Regions from separate parts of the Streptomyces sp. NPDC048650 genome, predicted to be linked through region 1. Evidence: riboswitches for the same ligand, from Rfam matches in the RefSeq annotation. Region 1 holds a riboswitch; each other region holds the start of a gene.
The links. Region 1 has a riboswitch for cobalamin ahead of metE (5-methyltetrahydropteroyltriglutamate--homocysteine S-methyltransferase). Riboswitches for the same ligand answer to the same signal wherever they lie in the genome.
Positions count from the first base shown of each region.

Region 2: another riboswitch for cobalamin. It lies ahead of ACGFML_RS35040 (cobalamin biosynthesis protein); the one in region 1 lies ahead of metE (5-methyltetrahydropteroyltriglutamate--homocysteine S-methyltransferase).
Region 3: another riboswitch for cobalamin. It lies ahead of ACGFML_RS32230 (CbtB-domain containing protein); the one in region 1 lies ahead of metE (5-methyltetrahydropteroyltriglutamate--homocysteine S-methyltransferase).
Region 4: another riboswitch for cobalamin. It lies ahead of ACGFML_RS03605 (ribonucleoside-diphosphate reductase subunit alpha); the one in region 1 lies ahead of metE (5-methyltetrahydropteroyltriglutamate--homocysteine S-methyltransferase).

Region 1 covers NZ_JBICVM010000013.1:72,906-78,659, forward strand. Annotated here, with positions in the region: gene thiI (tRNA uracil 4-sulfurtransferase ThiI) at 1-812, shown strand, start outside; gene cobF (precorrin-6A synthase (deacetylating)) at 809-1,630, shown strand; cobalamin riboswitch at 1,963-2,191, shown strand; gene metE (5-methyltetrahydropteroyltriglutamate--homocysteine S-methyltransferase) at 2,353-4,671, shown strand; gene metF (methylenetetrahydrofolate reductase [NAD(P)H]) at 5,264-5,754, opposite strand, start outside.
Region 2 covers NZ_JBICVM010000020.1:59,729-65,482, forward strand. Annotated here, with positions in the region: gene ACGFML_RS35035 (cobyric acid synthase) at 1-804, opposite strand, end outside; gene ACGFML_RS35040 (cobalamin biosynthesis protein) at 813-1,772, opposite strand; cobalamin riboswitch at 1,902-2,057, opposite strand; gene ACGFML_RS35045 (hypothetical protein) at 2,264-2,674, shown strand; gene ACGFML_RS35050 (caspase family protein) at 2,679-5,336, shown strand; gene ACGFML_RS35055 (extracellular solute-binding protein) at 5,333-5,754, shown strand, end outside.
Region 3 covers NZ_JBICVM010000016.1:25,588-31,341, forward strand. Annotated here, with positions in the region: partial or broken gene ACGFML_RS32205 (MFS transporter) at 1-62, shown strand, start outside; gene ACGFML_RS32210 (methyltransferase) at 132-1,172, opposite strand; gene ACGFML_RS32215 (hypothetical protein) at 1,392-1,601, shown strand; gene ACGFML_RS32220 (SPW repeat protein) at 1,650-2,090, opposite strand; gene ACGFML_RS32225 (histidine phosphatase family protein) at 2,226-2,798, opposite strand; cobalamin riboswitch at 2,924-3,069, shown strand; gene ACGFML_RS32230 (CbtB-domain containing protein) at 3,112-3,330, shown strand; gene ribA (GTP cyclohydrolase II) at 3,553-4,206, opposite strand; gene ACGFML_RS32240 (creatininase family protein) at 4,309-5,064, shown strand; partial or broken gene ACGFML_RS32245 (RibD family protein) at 5,057-5,692, shown strand.
Region 4 covers NZ_JBICVM010000001.1:780,679-786,432, reverse strand. Annotated here, with positions in the region: gene mctP (monocarboxylate uptake permease MctP) at 1-852, shown strand, start outside; gene ACGFML_RS03615 (hypothetical protein) at 959-1,117, opposite strand; gene ACGFML_RS03610 (GNAT family N-acetyltransferase) at 1,116-1,616, shown strand; cobalamin riboswitch at 1,709-1,868, shown strand; gene ACGFML_RS03605 (ribonucleoside-diphosphate reductase subunit alpha) at 2,030-4,480, shown strand; gene ACGFML_RS03600 (ribonucleotide-diphosphate reductase subunit beta) at 4,480-5,532, shown strand; gene ACGFML_RS03595 (transglycosylase domain-containing protein) at 5,624-5,754, shown strand, end outside.

The DNA of each region.
Region 1 (5,754 bases):
ACAAGGAGAGCTATGTCTCCTGGACCCGTCATCCGGGGCCGGGCGGACTGCCCGTCGGCTCCAGCGGACGCGCCCTGGTGCTGCTCTCCGGCGGGTACGACTCGCCGGTGGCGGCCTACCGGGCGATGCGCCGTGGACTGCGCTGCGACTTCGTCCACTTCACCGGCGCTCCGTTCACGAACGCCGCGTCCGTCTACAAGGCTTACGCCCTCGCCCGTGAACTCAACCGCTACCAGCCCGGGGGGCGGCTGCACGTCATCGCCCTCGGCCACGCGCAGAAGCAACTGGCCATCGCGGGTGCCGGCAGGCTTCAGGTCGTCGCGCAGCGACGGCTGATGGTCCGCGCCGCTTCCGCATTGGCGGGCCGGACCCGAGCGGAGGCCCTGGTGACCGGTGACAGTCTGGGGCAGGTGGCCAGCCAGACCCTGGCGAACATGGCCGCCGTCGACGAGGCCGCCACCCTGCCGGTGCTGCGGCCGCTGGTCGGCTGGGAGAAGCAGGAGATCATCGACGAGGCCCGGTCCATCGGCACCGCGGAGATCTCCGTGCTGCCGGACGAGGACTGCTGCAAGCTCCTCGCCCCGCCCCGCGTCGCCCTCCGGGCCGGGCTGACGCACCTTCACTCGGTGGAGAAGCGACTCGACCTGGACGACCTGGTGAACGGTCTGCTGCGTGACGTCCAGATCATGTACCCGGGAGAGACCGGCGGGGAGGGGGAGGCCGAAGCGGACGGCCCGGACGGGGGCCCCACGCCCAGCCGCCCCGTTCCGGCCGCGTGTGCGACGGCGCCGTCCGGGACGGTGTCCTCATGACCGGAGACGGCCGGCGGCGGATCTTGGTGATCGGGATCGGCGCAGGGGATCCCGATCATGTGACGCTGGCCGCCGTCCGGGCCATGCGGGACTGCGAGGTGTTCTTCCTCCTGGACAAGGGCGCACAGGCATCCGAGCTGACCCGGCTGCGCAGGAATCTGGTGGCCGAGCACGCCGGTCCCGGGCACCGGGTGGTCGAGGCCGCGGACCCGCGCCGCGATCGCTCCCCCGCGAGCCCGGCCGGCTATCAGGCGCAGGTCGTCGACTGGCGCCACCGCCGCGCCGCCCTGTACGAGCGCCTCATCCGGGACGAGCTGGCGCCGGGCGGGACCGGCGCCTTCCTGGTGTGGGGTGACCCCGCTCTCTACGACAGCACGATCGACACGCTGGAAGAGGTCGTCGGCCGCGGTGCGGTGTCCTTCACCTACGACGTGATTCCCGGGGTGAGCAGCCTCTCGGTGCTGGCCGCCCGGCACCGTACGACACTGACCCGGCTCGGCCGCCCGGTCCGGATCGCACCCGGTCGGCACGTTGCCGGGTCCGGGCTCGCCGAGGGCGAGGACGTCGCCGTGATGCTCGATGTCGGTGCGGCACTCACCGTCCACCAGGAGGAGGGCTGGTGGGTGTACTGGGGCGCCTACGTCGGCACACCCGAGGAGCTGCTCGTCTCCGGACCGTTGGCCGAAGTCGCCGACCGGGTACTGGAGTTGCGTGCCGCGGCCCGGGAGCGTCACGGCTGGATCATGGATGCCTGCCTGCTGCGGGCGGATGACCCGGAGCCGCCGGCAGATGCCGTGTCTCCCGTGCGCGGAGGCTAGAACCCCGCCCGCGCGTCCCGCTGTTGCACGCCGGTGTACGTCGCCCACGGCCGGATGGGCCCGTTGCGCGTCGACGGTGACCGAAGCCCGTGCTCTTGCGTTGGGCGGCGAGCGCCTCGTCCGGCCACCGTCTGGCCGCCATCTGGTCAGCAGGGCCATTTCCGGCCATGTGACAGCCGACGCACCGCTCGCCGTCCGACGCACCGCGGGACCGCCCACCGACGACGGCGTGCGCGCCGACATCGCCGCCGCGCCCTGAAACCGCACCCCGCCGGTGGCTCATCTCACAGTCCGACATGTGAGCAAAGGCACCCGATACGAGGGCCACGCTCTAGGCTGGGTGGGCAATTGGTTCGCCCCGTCCGCCAGACGGGCCGCGTCGTAAGAGGGAACCCGGTGAGAATCCGGGACTGCCCCGCAGCGGTGAGTGGGAACGACCGCCGTCATACGCACTGGATCCGAGCCGCGGATCCGGGAAGCGACGGCCAGTAGGTGCCCGCCGGAGGATTCCGGCAGGCGCGCCCGCGAGTCCGAAGACCTGCCCGTTGCCCGTGCACGCCCATGCGTGGACGGAGATCCCGGTGACCTCGAGGGCGGGTCGGCGTACATACCAGGCGGACACGTGCGTCGCGAACGCACCGTGGTTCCGTCCGGTCCGTCACCGCTTCGCGTTCCTCGTCCCGTCGCCGGGGCTTGCAGGCACATCCGCGAAGGAGAGTTCCGTGACAGCGAAGTCCGCAGCCGCGGCAGCACGGGCCACCGTGTACGGCTACCCCCGCCAGGGACAGCACCGGGAACTGAAGAAGGCAATCGAGGGCTATTGGAAGGGCAAGGTCACCGCCGAAGCCCTCAAGGAGACCGCCCGCACCCTGCGCCATTCCCACTGGCAGGAGCTGGCCGACGCCGGCATCCACGAGGTGCCCACAGGTGACTTCTCGTACTACGACCACGTGCTGGACACCAGCGTCATGGTCGGTGCTGTCCCGGACCGTCACCGCGCCGCCGTCTCGGCCGACGCGCTCGACGGCTACTTCGCCATGGCGCGCGGCACGCAGGACGTGGCGCCGCTGGAGATGACGAAGTGGTTCGACACCAACTACCACTACCTGGTGCCGGAGTTGGGGCCGGACACCGTCTTCACCGCCGACTCCACCAAGCAGGTCGCCGAGCTCAAGGAAGCCCTCGCGGTCGGTCTCACCGCGCGGCCGGTTCTCGTCGGGCCCCTCACCTATCTCCTGCTGTCCAAGCCCGCCCCGGGCGTGGCTGCCGACTTCGAGCCCCTGACGCTGCTGGACCGGCTGCTGCCGGTCTACGCCGAGGTCCTCGCCGATCTGCGCGCCGCCGGCGCCGAGTGGGTGCAGCTCGACGAGCCCGCCCTCGTCCAGGACCGCACCCCGGCCGAGCTGAACGCCGCCGCACGCGCCTACCGCGAGCTGGGTTCCCTCACCGACCGTCCGAAGCTTCTGGTCGCCTCGTACTTCGACCGGCTCGGCGACGCCCTGCCCGTCCTGGCCAAGGCTCCGGTGGACGGTCTGGCGCTCGACTTCACCGACGCGGCCGCAGCCAACCTCGACGCGCTGGCGGCCGCCGGCGGTCTGCCGGGCAAGCGCCTGGTCGCGGGCGTGGTCAACGGCCGCAACATCTGGATCAACGATCTGGAGAAGTCGCTGTCCACCCTCGGCACCCTGCTCGGCCTCGCCGACCGGGTCGACGTGGCCGCGTCCTGCTCTCTCCTGCACGTGCCGCTGGACGCCACCGCCGAACGCGACATCGACCCGCAGATCGTCCGCTGGCTGGCCTTCGCCAAGCAGAAGACCGCGGAGCTGGTGACCCTGGCACGGGGCCTGGCACAGGGCACCGACACCATCGCCACCGAACTCGCCGCGAACCGCGCCGACCTGGCCTCCCGGGCGAATTCCGCCCTCACCCACGACCCGGCCGTGCGTGCCCGTGCCGCCGCCGTCACCGACGCCGACGGCCGCCGCTCGGCGCCGTACGCCGCGCGCGCAACGGCCCAGCGGGCCCACCTCGGGCTGCCGCTGCTGCCGACCACCACCATCGGCTCCTTCCCCCAGACCGACGCACTGCGGAGCGCCCGCGCCGACCTGCGGACCGGGCGGATCGACACGGCCGGCTACGAGGACCGCATCAAGACCGAGATCCGTGACGTCCTCGGCTTCCAGGAGAAGGCCGGCATCGACGTCCTGGTGCACGGCGAGCCCGAACGCAACGACATGGTGCAGTACTTCGCCGAGCAGCTCACCGGCTACCTGGCCACCCAGCACGGATGGGTGCAGTCCTACGGCACCCGCTACGTCCGGCCGCCGGTCCTGGCCGGCGACATCTCCCGGCCCGAGCCGATGACGGTGCGCTGGACCTCCTATGCCCAGTCGCTGACCGGCCGTCCCGTCAAGGGCATGCTCACCGGCCCGGTCACCATGCTCGCCTGGTCCTTCGTCCGCGACGACCAGCCGCTGGGCGACACCGCCCGCCAGGTGGCGCTCGCGCTGCGCGACGAGGTGGGCGACCTGGAGGAAGCGGGCACGTCGGTCATCCAGGTCGACGAGCCCGCGCTGCGCGAAACGCTGCCGCTGCGCGCCGCCGACCATGCCGCGTACCTGGCCTGGGCCACCGAGGCGTTCCGCCTCAGCACCAGCGGGGTACAGGACCGGACTCAGATCCACACGCACATGTGCTACGCGGAGTTCGGCGACATCGTGCAGGGTATCGACGATCTGGATGCGGACGTCATCAGCCTGGAGGCCGCCCGCTCCCACATGCAGGTCGCCCGGGAGCTGGCCGAGCACGGCTACCCGCGCGAGGCCGGCCCCGGTGTCTACGACATCCACTCCCCTCGCGTGCCCAGCGCCGACGAGGCAGCTGCCCTGCTGCGCAAGGGACTTGAGGCCATCCCCGCCGAGCGCCTCTGGGTCAACCCGGACTGCGGCCTGAAGACCCGCGGCTGGCCCGAGACCCGCGCCTCGCTGGAGAACCTGGTCACCGCCGCCCGTACCGTCCGAGCGGAGCTCTCCGGCTCCTGACTCCGTTGACGGCCGGGAGGGGGCGCGCAGCCGCGCCCTCCCGGCCGTCTCCGGCCGCCACGCAGCTCCTCGAAACGCTGGGCGATGCCCTGCGGCAGGACGAACGGGCAGCCGAAGAGCACGGCGAACGGCCCCAGCAGGCTCCGACCGTGGACGACCTGCTCGCCGCTCTGCCGGGCCACCTACGCCACACCCGAATAATCTCCGGCCGCACGGATGCCGGCACCCGAAAAGCACCTTACGGTTCCGATGACCGGGAAAGGCGCCGCCGCTGACCGACAATCCCGGGATGGACGCGACCCTGAATCCGGTCGCTGTATACGTAACCCGGTACCGCCACCGCCCCGAAGTGCGATGTGCGCTACCGGGGAATTCGCGGTGCACCCGCGCCTGCCCTCCGACATGCGCACGCCGCGACGTTCCGTGCTGACTGGTTTCGATAAAGGAACCGGTTCAAGGAACCGGTCCAAGGAAGTGGTCCAAGGAAGCGGTTCAAGGAACGGTCTTCCGGCCTCGGTCGCCGCGACCGGGGGCCGTCCGTACGGAATTCGCCAACCGGCTGCCCGCAACCCCCGAAAGGGGTTCGAAGGGCTCACGGGTGCAGTTCGAGATTCTGGTAGATCTCCGTCGTCACCCTGGAAAAATTCATGGTCATGAAATGGATGCCCGGAACGTCCTCAGCGATCAGGCGGCGGCACATCTCGGTGGCGTGGTCGATGCCGAGCGCTCTGACCGCCTGCGGGTCGTCCTCGGCTGCGAGCATCCGCTCCGCGAGCTGCGGCGGGAACACGGCGGTGCTGAGGCTGGGGATGCGGCGCAGCGAGCGGATCGTGGTGACCGGCATGATCTCCGGGATGATCGGCGTCGCGCACCCGGCGCCCACCACCCGGTCGCGGAAGCGCAGGTAGCCGTCGACGTCGAAGAACATCTGGGTGATCGCGTAGTCGGCTCCGGCCCGGCATTTGTCGACGAAGTGGCGGATGTCGCTGTCCCGGTCGGGCGAGCGCGGGTGCATCTCGGGGAAGGCCGCGACGCCCACGCAGAAGTTGCCGGACTCCTTGATCAGCTGGACCAGTTCCGCTG
Region 2 (5,754 bases), on a different contig from region 1:
CAGCACGTCCGCGCCGACCGGCGGAGCCACCACCGACTCGCGGACCGCGCCGCGCAGCGACACCCGCAGCCCGTCCTCCTCGTCGATGCCCAGGCCGTGCGCGTACGGCAGGACGCCCAGCGTCGGCCGGCCGCTCAGCTGCCGCATCATCTCCAGCCCGGGCTCCAGCAGGCTCACGTCGCCCCGGAACTTGTTGACGAGATACCCCGCCACCAGCTCCTGGTCCTCGCGCGAGAGCAGCGCCGTGGTCCCGAAGAAGGAGGCGAAGACGCCGCCGCGGTCGATGTCCCCGACGATCACGACGGGCAGCCGGCCGGCCCGCGCGATGCCCATGTTCACGATGTCGGTGCGGCGCAGATTGATCTCGGCGGGGCTGCCGGCCCCCTCGCAGATCACCGCGTCATGGGTGCGCCGCAGCTCGGTCAGGCAGTCGGTCACCGTGCCGAGCAGCTGTTCCTGCCGTCCCGCGTGGTAGCCGCGCGCACTGAGCTCGCCCACCGGCTTGCCCAGCAGCACCACCTGGCTGCTGCGGTCGCTGCCCGGCTTGAGCAGTACGGGGTTCATCAGCGCGGTCGGCTCCACCCGCGCCGCGGCCGCCTGCATCGCCTGCGCCCGCCCGATCTCCGCCCCCTCGCGCGTCACGAAGGAGTTGAGCGACATGTTCTGCGCCTTGAACGGCGCCACGCGCACGCCCTGCCGGGCCAGCCAGCGGCAGATGCCCGCCGTCACCACGCTCTTGCCCGCGTCGGACGTCGTACCGGCCACCAGCAGACCACCGCCGAGGGCCGGAGCCGCTCCCGTCATGTGCCCGTTCACCGGGTCCTCCTCCTGAGCCGTGCGGCGCCGAACGCCAGCCGTCCCGCCACCGTCGCCGCCAGCGCCAGAGCGTTCACCCGCCGCGAGAGCCGCACCGCCCGTGCGATGTCGGCCACGTCCGGTGGCGGCGCCGCGCCGTTGAGCACCGGGCGGTGTTCCACCCGGCCGCCGTAGGTCAGGGTGCCGCCCAGCCGGACGCCGAGCGCGCCCGCGAACGAAGCCTCCACCGGGCCCGCGTTGGGGCTCGGGTGCGCACCACCGTCGGCCCGCCAGGCCCGCAGCGCACCGCGCCGGTCGGGGCCCGCGAGGACGGTCAGCGCGGCGGTCAGCCGGGAGCCGGGCCACCCGGCCACGTCGTCGAGGCGGGCCGAGGCCCAGCCGAACCGCCGGTAGCGCGGCGACCTGTGACCGACCATCGCGTCCAGGGTGTTCACGGCACGGAACGCCACCAGGCCGGGCACCGAGCCGAGCGCGCCCCACACCAGGGCGCCCACCACCGCGTCCGAGGTGTTCTCCGCGACCGACTCCACCACCGCGCGGGCCATCTGCGGGCCGTCCAGCGCCTGCGGATCGCGGCCGCACAGATGCGGCAGCCGCTCCCGCGCCACGTCCAGGTCGCCCGCCTCCAGCGCACCGCCGACCGCCCGCGCCTCCCGGCCGAGCGAGGTGCCGCCGAGCACCGCCCAGACGGTCGCGGCGGTCACCGCGGTCCGCGCCGGGAGGCTGCCGTGCACGGCGCGCTGCAGGAGTGCGGCACCGGCGGCCGCGCCGCCCGCGCACAACAGTGCGTGCGCCGCCCCGTATCCGCGGTGGTCGCGCCACAGTCGACGCTCGACGGCGCCCGCGGCCCGGCCGAAGGCGGCCACCGGATGGCCGCGCCGAGGGTCCGCCACGATCAGGTCACCGAGGAAGCCGAGGGCCGCGCCGCACGCGTAGGCCGCGTGTTCGCCGCGCATCGGATCAGGCCGCCGTCTGGCCTCGAAGGGACACGGCGACGGCAGGGCGCGGGCATCTCGAACGGCGGCCGGGCATGGTGATATGTCCTCACTCAGGGTCCGCGCCCTGGCTCGACGTGACGGCGACAAGAGTCTCCTGGCTCCCGGATCGGCGCTTCCCCCGGCCTTCCAGTCCGTACCCACCGACCCCTTCGGGCAGGCGCGCGACGGACCGTGACCTTCGCTGGAGGAACGCTCCCCGGTGACAGTGGCGGGACCGCGCCGGATTCGCACCGGACTTCCTCAGCTGTCGCCGAATGGCCCGGGCAGTCCACCACGCCCCGCGAATGCCCGTCAACTCACCCTTGACCTGCGACGCAGCCCTGTGGCAGGGGGTGTGGCGCGGGCCACAGGGTGTCCGGTGCGTCACCGACGGTTGCCCCTGGGCCCGGTCCCGCGCCACCATCTGGTGCACGGTGGGCGATGGGGCCCGCCGGAAGGGGGGCCGGGGGATGCCGGACAGCGCTGACCGAGACGAGATCCGCCAGGAGATCCGCATCAGGATCACAGGCACGCACAATCCGGAACAGGACGGTGCGGACCTGCGGGCGTGGCTGGAGCGGGAGCCGTGGCTGACCAGCCGTCGGCACGACTGGGCGCTGCGCCCGCGGCCGGCGGCCGAGGGCGCCGACGAGGCCGGCCCCGCCGACATGGCCGTCGGCGTGGACGACGTGATCCTCGTGGTCGTCGGCGCGGTCGCCGCGGAGATCACCAAGAGCCTGACCATCGCCCTGCAGGAGTGGCTGCGGCGGCGCAAGGAGGAGCGCTCCGCGGGCGAGGAACCCGCCGTCGTGGTCGGCGAGGGCGACGGTGCACTGCGCGAGCTCGGCGGCGCCGAGGGCGGCAGCACCGCCGGGGACTGAGCGGATGTCCGAATACGACGCGCGCGGCAAGACCAACCGGGCGCTGCTGATCTGTGTCGGCGACTACAAGAACCTCCGCCCGCTGCCCGCGGTGCGGGACAACGCCGAACAGCTCCGGCGCGTCCTTGCCGACCCCGGCACCGATCTGTTCACCGAGGACGAGGTCCGCGTCTGCAAGGCCCAGGAGCCGTGGGAGGTGGAGCAGGCGCTGGACGCCGTCACCGACGAGGCACGCGGCCTGCTGCTGGTGTACTTCTCCGGCCACGGCCGGGTCGGCCCGGACGGCGGCAATCTCCAGCTGATGGTCGGCGCCTCGAGGTCCCGGCTGCACAAGACCGTCTCCTGGCAGGACACGGTGCTGCCCTACCTGGACAACGCCCGTGCCGACCGGATCGTCGTCGTCCTGGAGTGCTGCTACGCCGGAAACGCCGGCGAAGCCGTCCACCGCTGCCGCAGACCCCTCTCGCTGCTGATGGCCGCGCAGCCCAACCGCCGGATCTTCAGCGGCGAGGAACCGGCCGGCGGCAGCGTCTTCACCCGCGCCGTGGTCGCGGTCCTCGAACGCGGCATACCCGGCAGGCGCTTCGTCGCCTTCGACGACCTCGTACAGGCGCTGCGCGAGGAACTCGCCGACGAGCGGACCCCGATGGGCGACGTCTGGGAGCCCCGCTCGGCGAAGCAGAACACCACCGACGACGTCGTCCTCTCCTTCGCCACTCCCGAGGTCCGGCCCCCGACCCCACTGCGGGTCCGCTTACGCCGCTGGCTCAACCCGGTGCTCCAGCACTGGATCCGCCTCCTGCTCACCCTGGCGATCGTCTTCGTGCCGGCCACCGCGGGCGTCGTCCTGCTGAACCTCCCCGGCGCCGCACCGCCCTGTCCGCCCGCCCTCGAACTGCGGCTGCTCACCGACCCCGAGGCCGAGGCGACCCTGCGCCGGGTCGCCTTCGACTACGAGATGTCCGCCGCCAACATCCGCCCCCTGTCCGGCGAGAGCGACTACCCCGACGGGTGCCGGCGCGCCCAGATCACCGTCTACTCCGCCGCCAAGGACCAGACAGACCAGGGCTTCGCCGCCGCCGACCGCTGGCAGGGCGAGGCGCGGGGCACCGGCCGGAGCGGGCCGGACGGCAAGGGCGTCGAGCCCCTCCACCGGCCGGGCCCGCAGCCCGACCTGTGGATCCCCGAGTCGACCGCCGACTACGACGAGGCCCGCCGCCTGATGCCGGCCGGCGGATCCCCCGCGACGCTGCGCAACACCGGCCCGGTCGCCTACACCCCGCTCGTCGTCGGCATTCCGTCGAAGAAGCGGCTGGACGACGTCGAACGGGCCGGCGCCCCCTGGCGGGACCTGCTCACCGGGGCCGACCGCGGGCACCTCGAACTCCTGCGGCCCAGCCCCGTCCTGTCCGGTACCGGCCTGCTGCACACCATCGGCCTCTACCTCGCCAACGACGGCTCCGCCATCGGCTCCTCGGGCACGCCCGGCCCCGACACCGCCCTCGCCGACCGCGCCGAGAGCCGGCTGTCCGCGCCGGGCAGCCAGTACGCGGGCAGCACCGAGCTCCTGTGCTCGCTGCGCCCCGGCGTGAACGGCATCGGCGGCGGCGGGGCCGGCCCGCAGGCCGCGGCCACCTCCGCGCCGCTGGTCTCCGAGAAGTCCCTCGCCGACTTCAACCTCGGCCGGGCCACCGGAAGTTGCCCGGCCCTGCCCGCCCCGCTCGGCCCCGGCAACCGCTACGCCGCCTACTACCCCAAGAACGTCCCGGCCCTCGATCACCCCCTGATCCGGGTCGACTGGCGCGGCGCCGCCGACGCCACCCCCCGGCAGGCCGCGGTCGGCCGCTTCGCCCGGTGGCTGCGCACCCCGGACGGCGGCCAGCGCACCCTCACCGCGCAGGGCTACCGCGGGGTGCCCGGAGAGGACGGCACGATGCCGCAGCCGCCCCGCGGCTCACCACTGCTGGACAGCCGCGCGGAGGTCGACCCCGACGCCGGGGTCACCCCCTTCACCGCCGACCCGGACCAGGTGTCGGAGGTCCTCGACGGCTACCACAAGGCGCAGAAGTCGAGCCAGGTGCTGATCCTGATGGACACCTCCACCTCGATGGCCGACGGCGGCAAACTGCCGATCGCCGTCGGCGCGGCGGGCCGGGCGCTGGAGATGGCCGGCGCCCACCACACCTACGGGCTGTGGACCTTCCCGGACCGCGCCCACCCCGACGACCCCGACGCGGTCCACCAGGCCGTACCGCTCGGCAGCGCCGACCCGGCCGAAGGCAAGGCGGCGCTGGCGCGGATCGCGGGCGGCGGGCTCGTCGACCACGGCGCCGCGATGGCGGAGGCGTTGACCGCCGCGGTACGCACGATGAAGCACGCCAAGGGCACCCACAACGCGATCGTGCTCATCCTCGACCAGGACGACGGCACCGGACCGCGGCGCGCGGCCGACGTCGAGAAGACACTCACCGGGCTGCTGAAGGGGGGACCCGACGTGCCGGTCCTGACGCTGGCGATGGGCCGCTCCGGCTGCGACACCTTCGCCCTGCAGGGGCTGACCGGGGCCTCCGGGGGCCGCTGCGTGCCCGAGGGGCCGGACGCCCCCGACCAACTCGCCGGCTTCGTCGCCTCCATCGGCACCGCCGCGAAGGGGGAGCGATGACCGCACCGCGCACCGCCCTGACCGCCGCCCTGGCCGGCCTGACCCTGCTGGTGGCCGCGAGCGGCTGCACCTCGGACGCCGGGCCCGCACCCGAGAAGGGCGCGATCGTCCTGGCCACCGGCAGCGACCTGAGCAGCTCCGGTGTCCGCCAGGACCTGATCCGCGCCTTCGAGAAGCGCACCGGCCGCACGGTGCGGATCGTCAAGCTCCCCGACACCGCCGACGGCCAGCGCAGCCAGCTGCTGGCGGCCGGCCAGTCCGGCAACGGCGGCTACGACGTGCTCAACATCGATGTGGCCTGGACGGCGGAGTTCGCCGAGGCCGGCGTGATCCGCCCGTGGGGCGCCGCCCTGGACGGAGACTTCCTCGACAGCGTGGTCAAGACGGTGCAGTACGACGGGGAGGTGTGGGGGGTCCC
Region 3 (5,754 bases), on a different contig from region 1:
GGATGGCGGCGACGGCCGCGGCCTCGATCGCGGTCACCCTGGCCCTCGCACCGGGGCTGCGGCCCGGCCCCCCGCAGCCCCGGCACGACGCAGCCGCGGACACACCCGGCGACGGCACGGGCGCCCCGTCGTCACACGGGCTCGGCCTCCAGCAGGGAGAAGCGGTTGGGCCTGGGCAGCGGCGTCACGGACCGCAGGGCGAAGCCGGCGCCGCCCAGCAGGCGTGCGAAGTCGTCCCGGGTGCGTTCCCGGCCACCGACGTTGACCAGCATGTTCAGGTCGCTGATATAGACGACTCCGGCGGCCGAGGGATCCACGACGGGCGGCAGCACCGGCTCGATGATCAGTAGTCGGCCGTCGTCCGGGACGGCCCGGCGGCAGTGGCGGAGGATCTCCGTGCACCGCTCGTCGCTCCAGTCGTGGATCACGCTCTTGAGGAGATACAGGTCGGCGCCGTCCGGTGCCGTGGTGAAGAAGTCCCCGCTCACCAGGGAACACCGGCCTTCCAGGCCGTCTCGGGCCAGTGTGTCGGCGGCCTGTGCGAGCCCCTCGCGAAGGTCGAAGACGATGCCGGTGAGCGACGGGTGCGCCCGCAGGATCGCGGCGAGCAGCGTGCCGTCGCCGCCGCCGATGTCGGCCACCGTCGTGAAGCGGCCGAAGTCGAACACCGCCGGCAGCAAGGCCGCGGTGTCGCGCGTGGCCTGGCCCATCGCGGCATTGAACTCGGCGGAGAGTTCCGGATGTTCGGCGAGGTGACCGAAGAAGTCCTTGCCGAAGAGCGCGTCGAAGGCCGGCTCACCGGTCCGCACGCTGTCTTCCAGGTGCTCCCATGCCCGGAGCATGGTGGGGTCGGTGAACATCCGGGCGAAGGAGTGCAGCGACCCGGGCCCGTCACTGCGCAGCAGGGCGCCGGCCGGGGTGACGGCGAACCGTCCCGGGGCCCGCTCGGCGAGCAGCCCCAGCCCGGCCAGCGCCCGTAACAACCTGCCCATGGCCTGTGGCCGGGCCGCGCACTGCGCCGCGACGTCCGCCGCCGTCACCGTGCCGTCGCCGATCAGATCGACGATCCGGAGGCGGACGGCGGCCCCCAGGGTGTGCGACGCCATGGCGCCGTAGGCGATCCGGGTCAGTACCTCGCGGCCCTCGTCGACCGGCCGATTCTCCTGGGACATGGGAGACACCTCTCTGTTCACGGGCACGGCGGGCGCGATCGCCGCGTTACGGACGGGGTCGCACCGGGCACAACAACGCCTGTGGCAGTGCGGCCCGTTGCCCGCCGCACCGCATCATGCGAGGTAACCCTAAGATCTCGGGATCACCGGGACAACGACCCCTGCGATCCGCCCGTGCGACGCGACCGCCGACCCACTCCGGGAGGGAGGAACACCCCTGTGTTCCCCGACGACGACCGCCGACCCGGCGACCGTGCCGGGCAGTTGAGGCGGGGCGCCGCCTGGCTGCTGCTGGCCGCCGGGCTCGTCGGGCTGGGCTCCGGCATCGCCTTCGGCCAGGGCCTGCTGATGGCGGGCGGAGTGATGCTGGCCGGGTTCTCCGGGAATCTGCTGGCCCCGGACGGCCGTCGGCCCACCCACCCTCGATGAGGGCGGGCGGGCCGACGGTCTGTCACACGCCCCGTTCCGGGGCCTGCCTCATGTCGTGCGGCGACTCTTGGCGGCCGCGCCGATGCACATCGCCCCCAGCAGGAAGGTGAGGGCTCCGATGATGATGTTGTTGAGGATCACGCCCGCGTCCGGGCCGCTGCCGACGATCCAGGGCGCGACGATCATCCACACGCCCATGGCGCACATCGCGCCACTCAGGCCGTACATGCGGTCGGGTGTGACGGTGAACCCGACGGCCAGCAGCGCGATGGCGATGCCGAGGATCAGGTTGTGGGTCAACAGTGCGGGCTGCGAGGCCGCGTAGTGGACGATCCACGGTGATGCGGCGCAGTACAGGCCGACGAGGAACACCGGCCCGTCCACGAGGATCACGTCACGTCCGCCGAGGACCCGCTCGTATCGCGCCTGCATCTCAGAAACATCGGGGTGACCTGCGAGATCTCCCCTGTGGTGTGAGACGTCGGCCATCCGACTCGCCTCCTTCGCTCCGCAAGCGTGGCCGTACCGCGGCAAAGGAACCGCGCACTCTTTATTCTGCGCTTATTTTGCGCTTATGTCGCCTTTACCCTGAAGACGATCGATACGGGCCCTCACAGCCCGCCGTCAGTCCCGACGCAGGGCCCGCCCCAACCCGAGGTTCCAGCGCCCGCCCCGGCCACTGAGCTCCGTCACGGTGAGCGGCGGTACGTCGAGCCGCCAGAAGACCTCCACGGGCCCCCGCAGGGCGCACACCGCGGCGGCACGCACCACGTCCACCTCCACCACCGCCAGGACCCGCCCGGGAGTGGCCACGAGCCCCGCGAGCCACTCCCCGGTCCGCTCGCACAGCTCGCGCAGCGACTCGCCGCCGTGCCCCGCGAAGTCCGGGTCGGACAGCCAGGCGGACACCCCTTCCCCTTCCGCCCCGGCCACCTCGGCCAGGGTTCGGCCGCGCCAGCGCCCCATCGCACAGCCCGACGGCGCCGGCTCGGACTCTCCCGGCAACCCGATCTCCGCGGCCGTACGGCGGCACCGGACGGAGGGCGAGACGGCGACGCGGTCCGCGGACGGCAGATTTCCGGCCACCGCGCGGGCCCGTCGCAGACCGGCCTCGCTCAGCGGCCCGTCGTCATCGAAACGCACCTCGCGCTGCGCGTCACCGGCGGCCGGCGAGACCAGCATCACCCGAGTTGTCATGTCCTCTTCTCTCATAGTCCGCCCGCCACGGCAACGACGTTCCCTTTCCGGTGAGTTGACGCCGCAGCGCGCCCCTCCTTGCGTCCCTCCGCCCCTCGCACGACCTTGGCCCGCCGGTCGGTACGCGATACCTTCCCGATGATATTGACGACGACATGACGGAAGCCGGTGGGATCCCGGCGCGGTCGCGCCACTGTATGTCCGGTTTTGACGCAGCCCCAGCGGGGCCGGGACCGGGCGAGCCAGACCCGACATATCGCGTGCGCACTCCACGAACCAGGGACGCGAGTTCCCCCTACCAGGAGGTCCCGCCATGGCTCAGACCATCGCACCCCCGGCCACCGGCACCATCGCCCCGGCCCCGATCCCCCTCAAGGCCATCGCCCCCTGGGCACTGTTCACCGGTGTCCTGATGCTGGTCCTGCTGTACTTCATCGGCGCGGAGCAGGGCGCCACCTCACTGCTCTCCGGAACGGACGTCCACGAGTGGGTCCACGACGGACGCCACCTCCTCGGATTCCCCTGCCACTGATCGGGATCCGGTCAACGGTGGCGGGCGGCGCGGCATTCGCGCCCGCCCACGCCGTCCTGCCGTCCTGCCGCCCGTCGACGAAGTACCGCAGGCTTCTCCGGCTCCCTGCTCCGGCGATTCCGGATGCCGCGGGTACGGCCTTCGCGGCGGCGGCCTCCTGGGCCGCCCCTGATGCGGCACCCCGATAAGGGCCCGCGACCCCGGTCGCGGGCCCTTATGCCGTCAGAACAGCCCGGGAATGCCGTCGAGATGCGGCAGATCGTGGTCGAGCCGCTCCCGTTTCGTCCGCAGATAGCGGATGTTCTCCGCACCCGGCGGCATCAGCAGCGGAACCTGTTCGGCGACGGTGACACCATGCCGCAGCAGCGCCTCCCGCTTACGCGGATTGTTCGACAGCAGCCTTACCGACCCGACGCCGAGATCCCGCAGCATTCCGGCCGCGACGCCGTATTCGCGAGCGTCGACCGGAAGTCCGAGCGCGATGTTCGCCTCGACCGTGTCCAGCCCGCCCTCCTGGAGTTTCATCGCCCGGAGCTTGGCCAACAGCCCTATCCCCCGGCCCTCGTGGCCCTGCACATACACCAGAACGCCGCGCCCGGCCGCCACGATCGCCCGCAGCGCCGCGGACAATTGGTCGCCGCATTCGCAGTGCGTGGACCCGAAGACATCTCCGGTCAGACACTCCGAATGCACCCGGGTCAGCACCTGCTGCGCCGCCACATCGCCGTACACCAAGGCCACTTGCTCGATGCCGCTGCGGACCGCGAGATAGCCGACGGCCAGAAATTCGCCGTGCGCGGTGGGCAACCGGACCTCCACCACCCGTTCGACCTGGCTGTCGTCATCGAGAGCGATACCGGCATGGAGGTCCGTCATGGCGTGATGGTACCGGGGTGGGCACCCGGTTGGCATGAGTTGGCCTGATGCCTATGCTGCGACGGCCCTGCGAACGAGCGCGACGAAAGGCCGCACCCCACCATGACCGCACCGGTACCCCGGAATTCGGCCCGCGCGCTACTGACGGCGGACACCACCCAGGACGTACGGGAGCGGCAGCCGCACTTCGCCCTCCTTCCCGTCGGAAGCTTCGAACAGCACGGCCCTTTCCTGCCGTTGATCACCGACACGGTCATCGCCTGCACCGTCGCCGACGAGGTCGCCGCCGGCCGTCCCGCACTTCTGCTGCCACCGCTGACCATCTCCTGTTCCCACGAACACGCGGCTTGGCCCGGCACGGTCAGCATTTCGGCCCGTACCCTGCACACCGTCGTGACGGACATCGCCGATTCGCTGCGCCGCTCCGGAATCGACTCCTTGATTCTCGTCAACGGACACGGCGGAAATTACGTACTGCGCAATATCGTTCAAGAATCCGGCGGCACGGGGACGCGGATGGCTCTCTTCCCCGGCCCGGCCGACTGGGACGCGGCCCGCACTCGGGCGGGGGTGGAGACGTCCGCACACAGCGATATGCACGCCGGCGAGCTGGAGACATCCATCCTGCTGCACGCCCATCCCGAACTCGTCCGGCCCGGGCACGCATCGGCGGACCACCTCGCCGACGACCGCAGGCATCTGCTCACTCTCGGCATGCCGGCGTACACCGACTCCGGGGTCCTCGGCCGCCCCTCCCTCGCCTCCGCCCGCAAGGGACGGGAGCTGCTGGCCGGGCTCGTCGAGGCATTCGGCGAGTACGCCGCGCTGCTCGCTCCGCAGGGGGACGGCCATGGATGAGGCACTCGGCGTGGAAGCGGCCTGGGACCGGCTGCGCCGGATCCGCACGGCACGGGATGCCGCGGCTGCCGGCCTGGTCCCGGACGGCGACGGAGGGCTGTGCTGGGGAGCGCCCGCCTCACCGGAGGCGGCGCAGTTGGCCGCATGCTATGTGCCGCTCTGCCTGGCCGGCCCCCGCTTCGCCTTCGCGCAGCTCGGGCAGAGCCTGGACGGCTTCATCGCGACCCGGACCGGCGACGCCGACTACGTCACCGGGGAGGAGGACCGGCGCCATCTGCACCGGCTGCGCGCACTGGCCGACGCCGTGGTCGTCGGGGCGGGTACGGCGGTGGCGGACGACCCGCGGCTGACGGTGCGCGCCTGCACGGGCGACAGCCCCGTCCGGGTGGTGATCGATCCGCACGGGCGGGTGCCGCGGCAGCGTCGGGTGTTCACGGACGGGGCGGCCCCGACGGTGTGGGTGGTGGGGCCGGAAGGGGCCCGCCGGGCGACCGACGGTGTGGACGTGCTGGTGCTTCCGGAGCCCGGAGCGTTCGCCCCGCACCGCCTGCTGGCCGCCCTGGCGCGGCGCGGACTGGGCCGGGTACTGGTCGAGGGTGGCGGCGTCACCGTGTCGCGGTTCCTGCGGGAGCGTGCGCTCCACCGGCTGTATCTCACCGTCGCCCCGGTGCTGCTCGGTGACGGGGTGCC
Region 4 (5,754 bases), on a different contig from region 1:
CTGGGCTCCGCGCTGGCGCTCTTCATGTACCCGCACTCGATCACCGCCACGCTGTCCTCCCGCAGCCGCAACGTGATCCGCCGCAACACGACCATCCTGCCGCTGTACTCGCTGATGCTGGGGCTCCTGGCACTGCTCGGCTTCATGGCGATCAAGGCCGGCACGGACATCAAGGGCAACCCTCAGCTGGCCATTCCGCAGCTGTTCGAGGACATGTTCCCGAGCTGGTTCTCCGGCGTCGCCTTCGCCGCGATCGGCATCGGCGCGCTCGTACCGGCCGCCATCATGTCCATCGCCGCGGCCAACCTCTTCACCCGCAATGTCTACAAGGACTTCCTCAAGCCGGACGCGACCGCGGCGCAGGAGCACAAGGTCGCCAAGCTGGTCTCGCTGCTGGTGAAGGTGGGCGCGCTCGTCTTCGTCCTCACCATGGACAAGACCGTCGCCATCAACTTCCAGCTGCTGGGCGGCATCTGGATCCTGCAGACCATGCCCTCCCTGGTCGGCGGCCTGTTCACCCGCTGGTTCCACCGCTGGGCCCTGCTGGCCGGCTGGGCCGTCGGCATGCTCTACGGCACCCTCGCGGCCTACGGCGTGGCGAGCCCCACCCAGGCCCACTTCGGCGGCTCCAGCAAGGCGATCCCCGGCATCGGCGAGATCGGCTACATCGGCCTGACCGCGTTCGTGCTGAACGTCGTGGTCTCGGTCGTGCTGACCTTCGTCCTGAAGGCCGTGAAGGCACCGGACGGCGTCGACGAGACCAGCCCCGCGGACTACACCGCGGACGTCGGCGACAAGGGCGTCACCCCGGACCTGCCGCCGGCCACCGCGGAGGCACCGGCCGGGCACTGAGCCGCCGCCCGGCACCGAACGACCGCCGGGCACCGCACCACTGCCGCCTTCGGGCCGCCGCATCCCTCGGGGACGCGGCGGCCCGTTCGCGTGGCGGGGCGGGCGGTCAGCTCACCCGGTCCTTCAGCGGCTCGGTGTCGAGCGTGATGCCGACCGGCTCCGGCAGGGCGAGCGATGTGCCGTAGGGAACGGTGTGGACGTTCTCGTAGCGGCCGGCGTCGGGTTCACTGAACGCGGGGCCACCGACAGCCACACTGCACCGCATGGACATCACGATCAGGCCCGCCCGGCAGGCCGAATTCACCGCCGTCGGTGACCTCTTGATGCAGGTCTATCTGGCCGACGGGCTGCTGGTGTTCGGGGAGGACGACCCCTACGCGGCCGAGCTGCGGAAGGTCGCGCACCGCGCGGAGCACGCCGAGGTGCTGGTGGCCGAGGCGGCGGACGGGGCGCTGCTGGGCGCGGTCACCTTCGCCGCGTACGGCAGTCCGTACGCGGATCTGGCGGGCCCCGGGGAGGGCGAGTTCCGGATGCTGGCGGTGCGGGCCGAGGGGCGCGGGCGGGGCGTCGGGGCGGCACTGGTGAGGGCTTGCCTGGAGCGTGCACGGAGGCTCGGGCTGCGGGCGATGGTGCTCTCCAGCCAGCGGCATCTGCTGCCCGCCCACCGGCTCTATCGCCGCCTGGGCTTCCTCCGCGCCGGGGAGCGGGACTGGGATCCGGTGCCGGACATCACACTCTGGGCCTTCGTCCGCGAGCTCGACTGAGCGGCTTCCAGGGCCCTCCCGCGCCCCGGCGGCGTTCGCACGTCTGTGGGAATACAATCCGGCGACGACACAAGATGTGGGGGTGCGTGCGGGGAGCAGCACAAGATGTATGCTCGTCTCGCTGTCGCCGCAGGGAAATCCGGTGGGAATCCGGAACTGTCCCGCAACGGTGTACGAGCGCGCCCAGGTTGCCTTACGGCCAGCTCGCGCGTCCAGAAAGTCCGAGGACCTGCCGACAGTACGCCCGCACCGCCATCGGTGCGGACGTCGCTACGTCCGGGCCCCGAGGGTTGGGCCGGTGGACGCCGCGCGGTGTGCCCGCGCACCCCTGCCCGTACGGGGGTGCGGCATGCCCGCGTGCGCCCGTCGCGCCGCCGCCCTCCCGGCCCCCGCCGAGTGAGGGAGAGCATCACGTGACCATCGCGCCAACGGAGCCCGCGTCAGACGCCGAGGTCGTGCCGCCCGTGGTGGCCGCACCCGGCGCTTCCGCGAACGGCACGCCGGGGACGGACGCACCGGGCGTCGCCCTGCTGCGCACCCTGACCGAGCTGACCGCGGACCTGACCGCGACCGACCCCGGAAAGGTGGCCGCCGCCGCGCTGCGCGGCCGGCACCCGGGCTCGGACGAGGCCGAGTTGCGCTCGCTGGCCATCGAGGCCGCGGCCGGACTGATCGGTGACGAGCCGCAGTACTCCCGGCTCGCCGCGCGACTGCTCACCCTCGCCATCGCCGAGGAGGCCGCCGGCCAGGGCGCCACCGGCTTCTCCGCCTCGGTCGCGACCGGCCACCGCGAGGGCCTGATCGCCGACGGGACCGCGGAGTTCGTCCGCACGCACGCGGACCGGCTGAACGGGCTCGTGGACAAGGCCCTGGCGGACGGCGCCGACGACCGGTTCGGCTACTTCGGGCTGCGCACCCTGCACTCCCGCTACCTCCTGCGGCACCCCCTCACCCGGCAGGTCATCGAGACGCCCCAGCACTTCCTGCTCCGGGTGGCCTGCGGCCTCGCCGAGGACCACTCCGAGCGGGCGCTGGCCGATGTCGCCGAGCTGTACCGGCTGACCAGCACGCTCTCCTACCTGCCCTCGTCCCCGACCCTCTTCAACTCCGGCACCCGCCACCCGCAGATGTCCTCCTGCTATCTGCTGGACTCGCCGCTGGACGAGCTGGACTCGATCTACGACCGGTACCACCAGGTCGCCCGGCTGTCGAAGCACGCGGGCGGCATCGGCCTGTCGTACTCCCGTATCCGCGCCCGGGGTTCGCTGATCCGCGGCACCAACGGGCACTCCAACGGCATCGTGCCGTTCCTGCGCACGCTGGACGCCTCGGTCGCGGCCGTCAACCAGGGCGGCCGGCGCAAGGGTGCCGCCTGTGTCTACCTGGAGACCTGGCACGCGGACATCGAGGAGTTCCTCGAGTTGCGCGACAACACCGGTGAGGAGGCCCGCCGGACGCACAACCTGAACATCGCCCACTGGATCCCGGACGAGTTCATGCGCCGCGTGGAGGCGGACGCCGACTGGTCGCTGTTCTCGCCCTCCGACACCCCGGAGCTGGTGGACCTGTGGGGCGAGGAGTTCGACGCCGCGTACCGCAGGGCCGAGGCCGACGGCCGTGCGCTCAAGCAGATTCCGGCGCGGGTGCTGTACTCCCGCATGATGCGCACCCTGGCGCAGACCGGCAACGGCTGGATGACGTTCAAGGACGCCGCCAACCGCACCGCCAACCAGACCGCCGAGCCCGGCAAGGTCGTGCACTCCTCCAACCTGTGCACCGAGATCCTGGAGGTGACGAACGACGGGGAGACCGCCGTCTGCAACCTCGGATCGGTGAACCTCGCCGCGCACCTGAGCGACGAGGCCGCGGGCTGGGAGGAGGCGATGGACTGGGAGCGGCTGGACGCCACGGTCCGCACGGCCGTCACCTTCCTCGACCGCGTGGTGGACATCAACTTCTACCCGACCGAGCAGGCCGGGGCCTCCAACTCCCGCTGGCGGCCGGTCGGTCTGGGCCTGATGGGCCTCCAGGACGTCTTCTTCCGGCTGCGGCTGCCGTTCGACTCGGCCGAGGCCAAGGAGCTGTCCACCCGGATCTCCGAGCGGATCATGCTCGCCGCGTACGAGGCGTCCGCCGACCTCGCCCAGCGGCACGGCCCGCACCCGGCGTGGTCCGCGACCCGCACCGCCCGCGGCGTGCTGCACCCGGACCACTACCCGAACGCCGAGCCGCGCTGGGCGGACCGCTGGGACGCGCTGCGCGCCCGTATCGCGACGACCGGGATGCGCAACTCCCTCCTCCTGGCCATCGCGCCGACCGCGACCATCGCCTCGATCGCGGGCGTGTACGAGTGCATCGAGCCGCAGGTCTCCAACCTCTTCAAGCGCGAGACGCTGTCGGGGGAGTTCCTCCAGGTCAACGCCTACCTGATCGAGGAGCTCAAGGCGCTTGGGCTGTGGGACGCACGGACCCGTGACGCGCTGCGCGAGGCCAACGGCTCGGTGCAGGACGTCGAGTGGATCCCCGAGGAGATCCGGGCCCTGTACCGCACCGCCTGGGAGATCCCGCAGCGCGCCCTGATCGACATGGCCGCGGCCCGTACGCCCTACCTCGACCAGAGCCAGTCGCTGAACCTCTTCATGGCGTCGCCGACCATCGGCAAGCTCAGCTCGATGTACGCCTACGCCTGGAAGCGCGGCATCAAGACCACGTACTACCTGCGCTCCCGCCCGGCGACCCGGATCGCCCAGTCGGCGCGCGGCACCACCGCCGCCGCGACCGTCCCCGTACCGCAGCAGGCCACCGACCCCGAGGCCGTCGCCTGCTCCCTGGAAAACCCCGAGTCCTGCGAGGCCTGCCAGTAATGACCACCGAGACCAACACCGCGGCCGCCGCGCACACCGCCACCACCGGCACCAAGAACCTCCTGGACCCGGGCTTCGAGCTGACCCTGCGACCCATGCGGTACCCGGACTTCTACGACCGCTACCGCGACGCGATCAAGAACACCTGGACCGTGGAGGAGGTCGACCTCCACTCCGACGTCGCCGACCTCGCCAAGCTCTCGCCGGGCGAGCAGCACATGATCGGCCGACTGGTCGCGTTCTTCGCGACCGGTGACTCGATCGTCGCGAACAACCTGGTGTTGACGCTCTACAAGCACATCAACTCCCCCGAGGCGCGGCTGTACCTGAGCCGTCAGCTCTTCGAGGAGGCCGTGCACGTCCAGTTCTATCTGACGCTGCTGGACACCTATCTCCCCAACCCGGACGACCGTGCCGCCGCCTTCGCGGCCGTGGAGAACATCCCGTCGATCCGGGAGAAGGCCGAATTCTGCTTCAAGTGGATGGACTCGGTCGACAATGTCGACCGGCTGGAGTCCAAGGCCGACCGGCGCCGCTTCCTGCTGAACCTGATCTGCTTCGCGGCCTGTATCGAGGGGCTGTTCTTCTACGGCGCCTTCGCATACGTGTACTGGTTCCGCTCCCGCGGTCTGCTGCACGGCCTGGCCACCGGCACCAACTGGGTCTTCCGCGACGAGTCGATGCACATGGAGTTCGCTTTCTCGGTGGTGGACACGGTCCGCCAGGAGGAGCCCGACCTCTTCGACGACAAGCTGGAGCAGCAGGTCACCGACATGCTCCGGGAGGCCGTCGAGGCGGAGCTGCAGTTCGGCCGCGACCTGTGCGGTGACGGCCTGCCGGGCATGAACACCGAGTCGATGCGCGAGTACCTCCAGTGCGTGGCCGACCAGCGGCTGCAGCGGCTCGGCTTCGCGCCGGTCTACGGCTCGGAGAACCCGTTCTCCTTCATGGAGCTGCAGAACGTCCAGGAGCTGACCAACTTCTTCGAGCGTCGGCCGTCGGCCTACCAGGTCGCCGTCGAGGGCTCGGTCTCCTTCGACGACGACTTCTAGCCAACCACCGGCCGCCCGCCAATTATGAGCATTCCGTTAGCGGGCGGCCGGAACGGCAACCGGAGCCCTGTCTGCCACATTTAATGGAGGCATGAGGGGTTCGCAGAAGCGACGCCGGGTGCGGCGCAAGGTCATCGACTTCCCGCGGCGCGTGTGGCAGAAGCGGTCGGCCAAGCGGCGCGAGATCATCGATTTTCCACGGCGTCTGTGGCGGACGCCGCC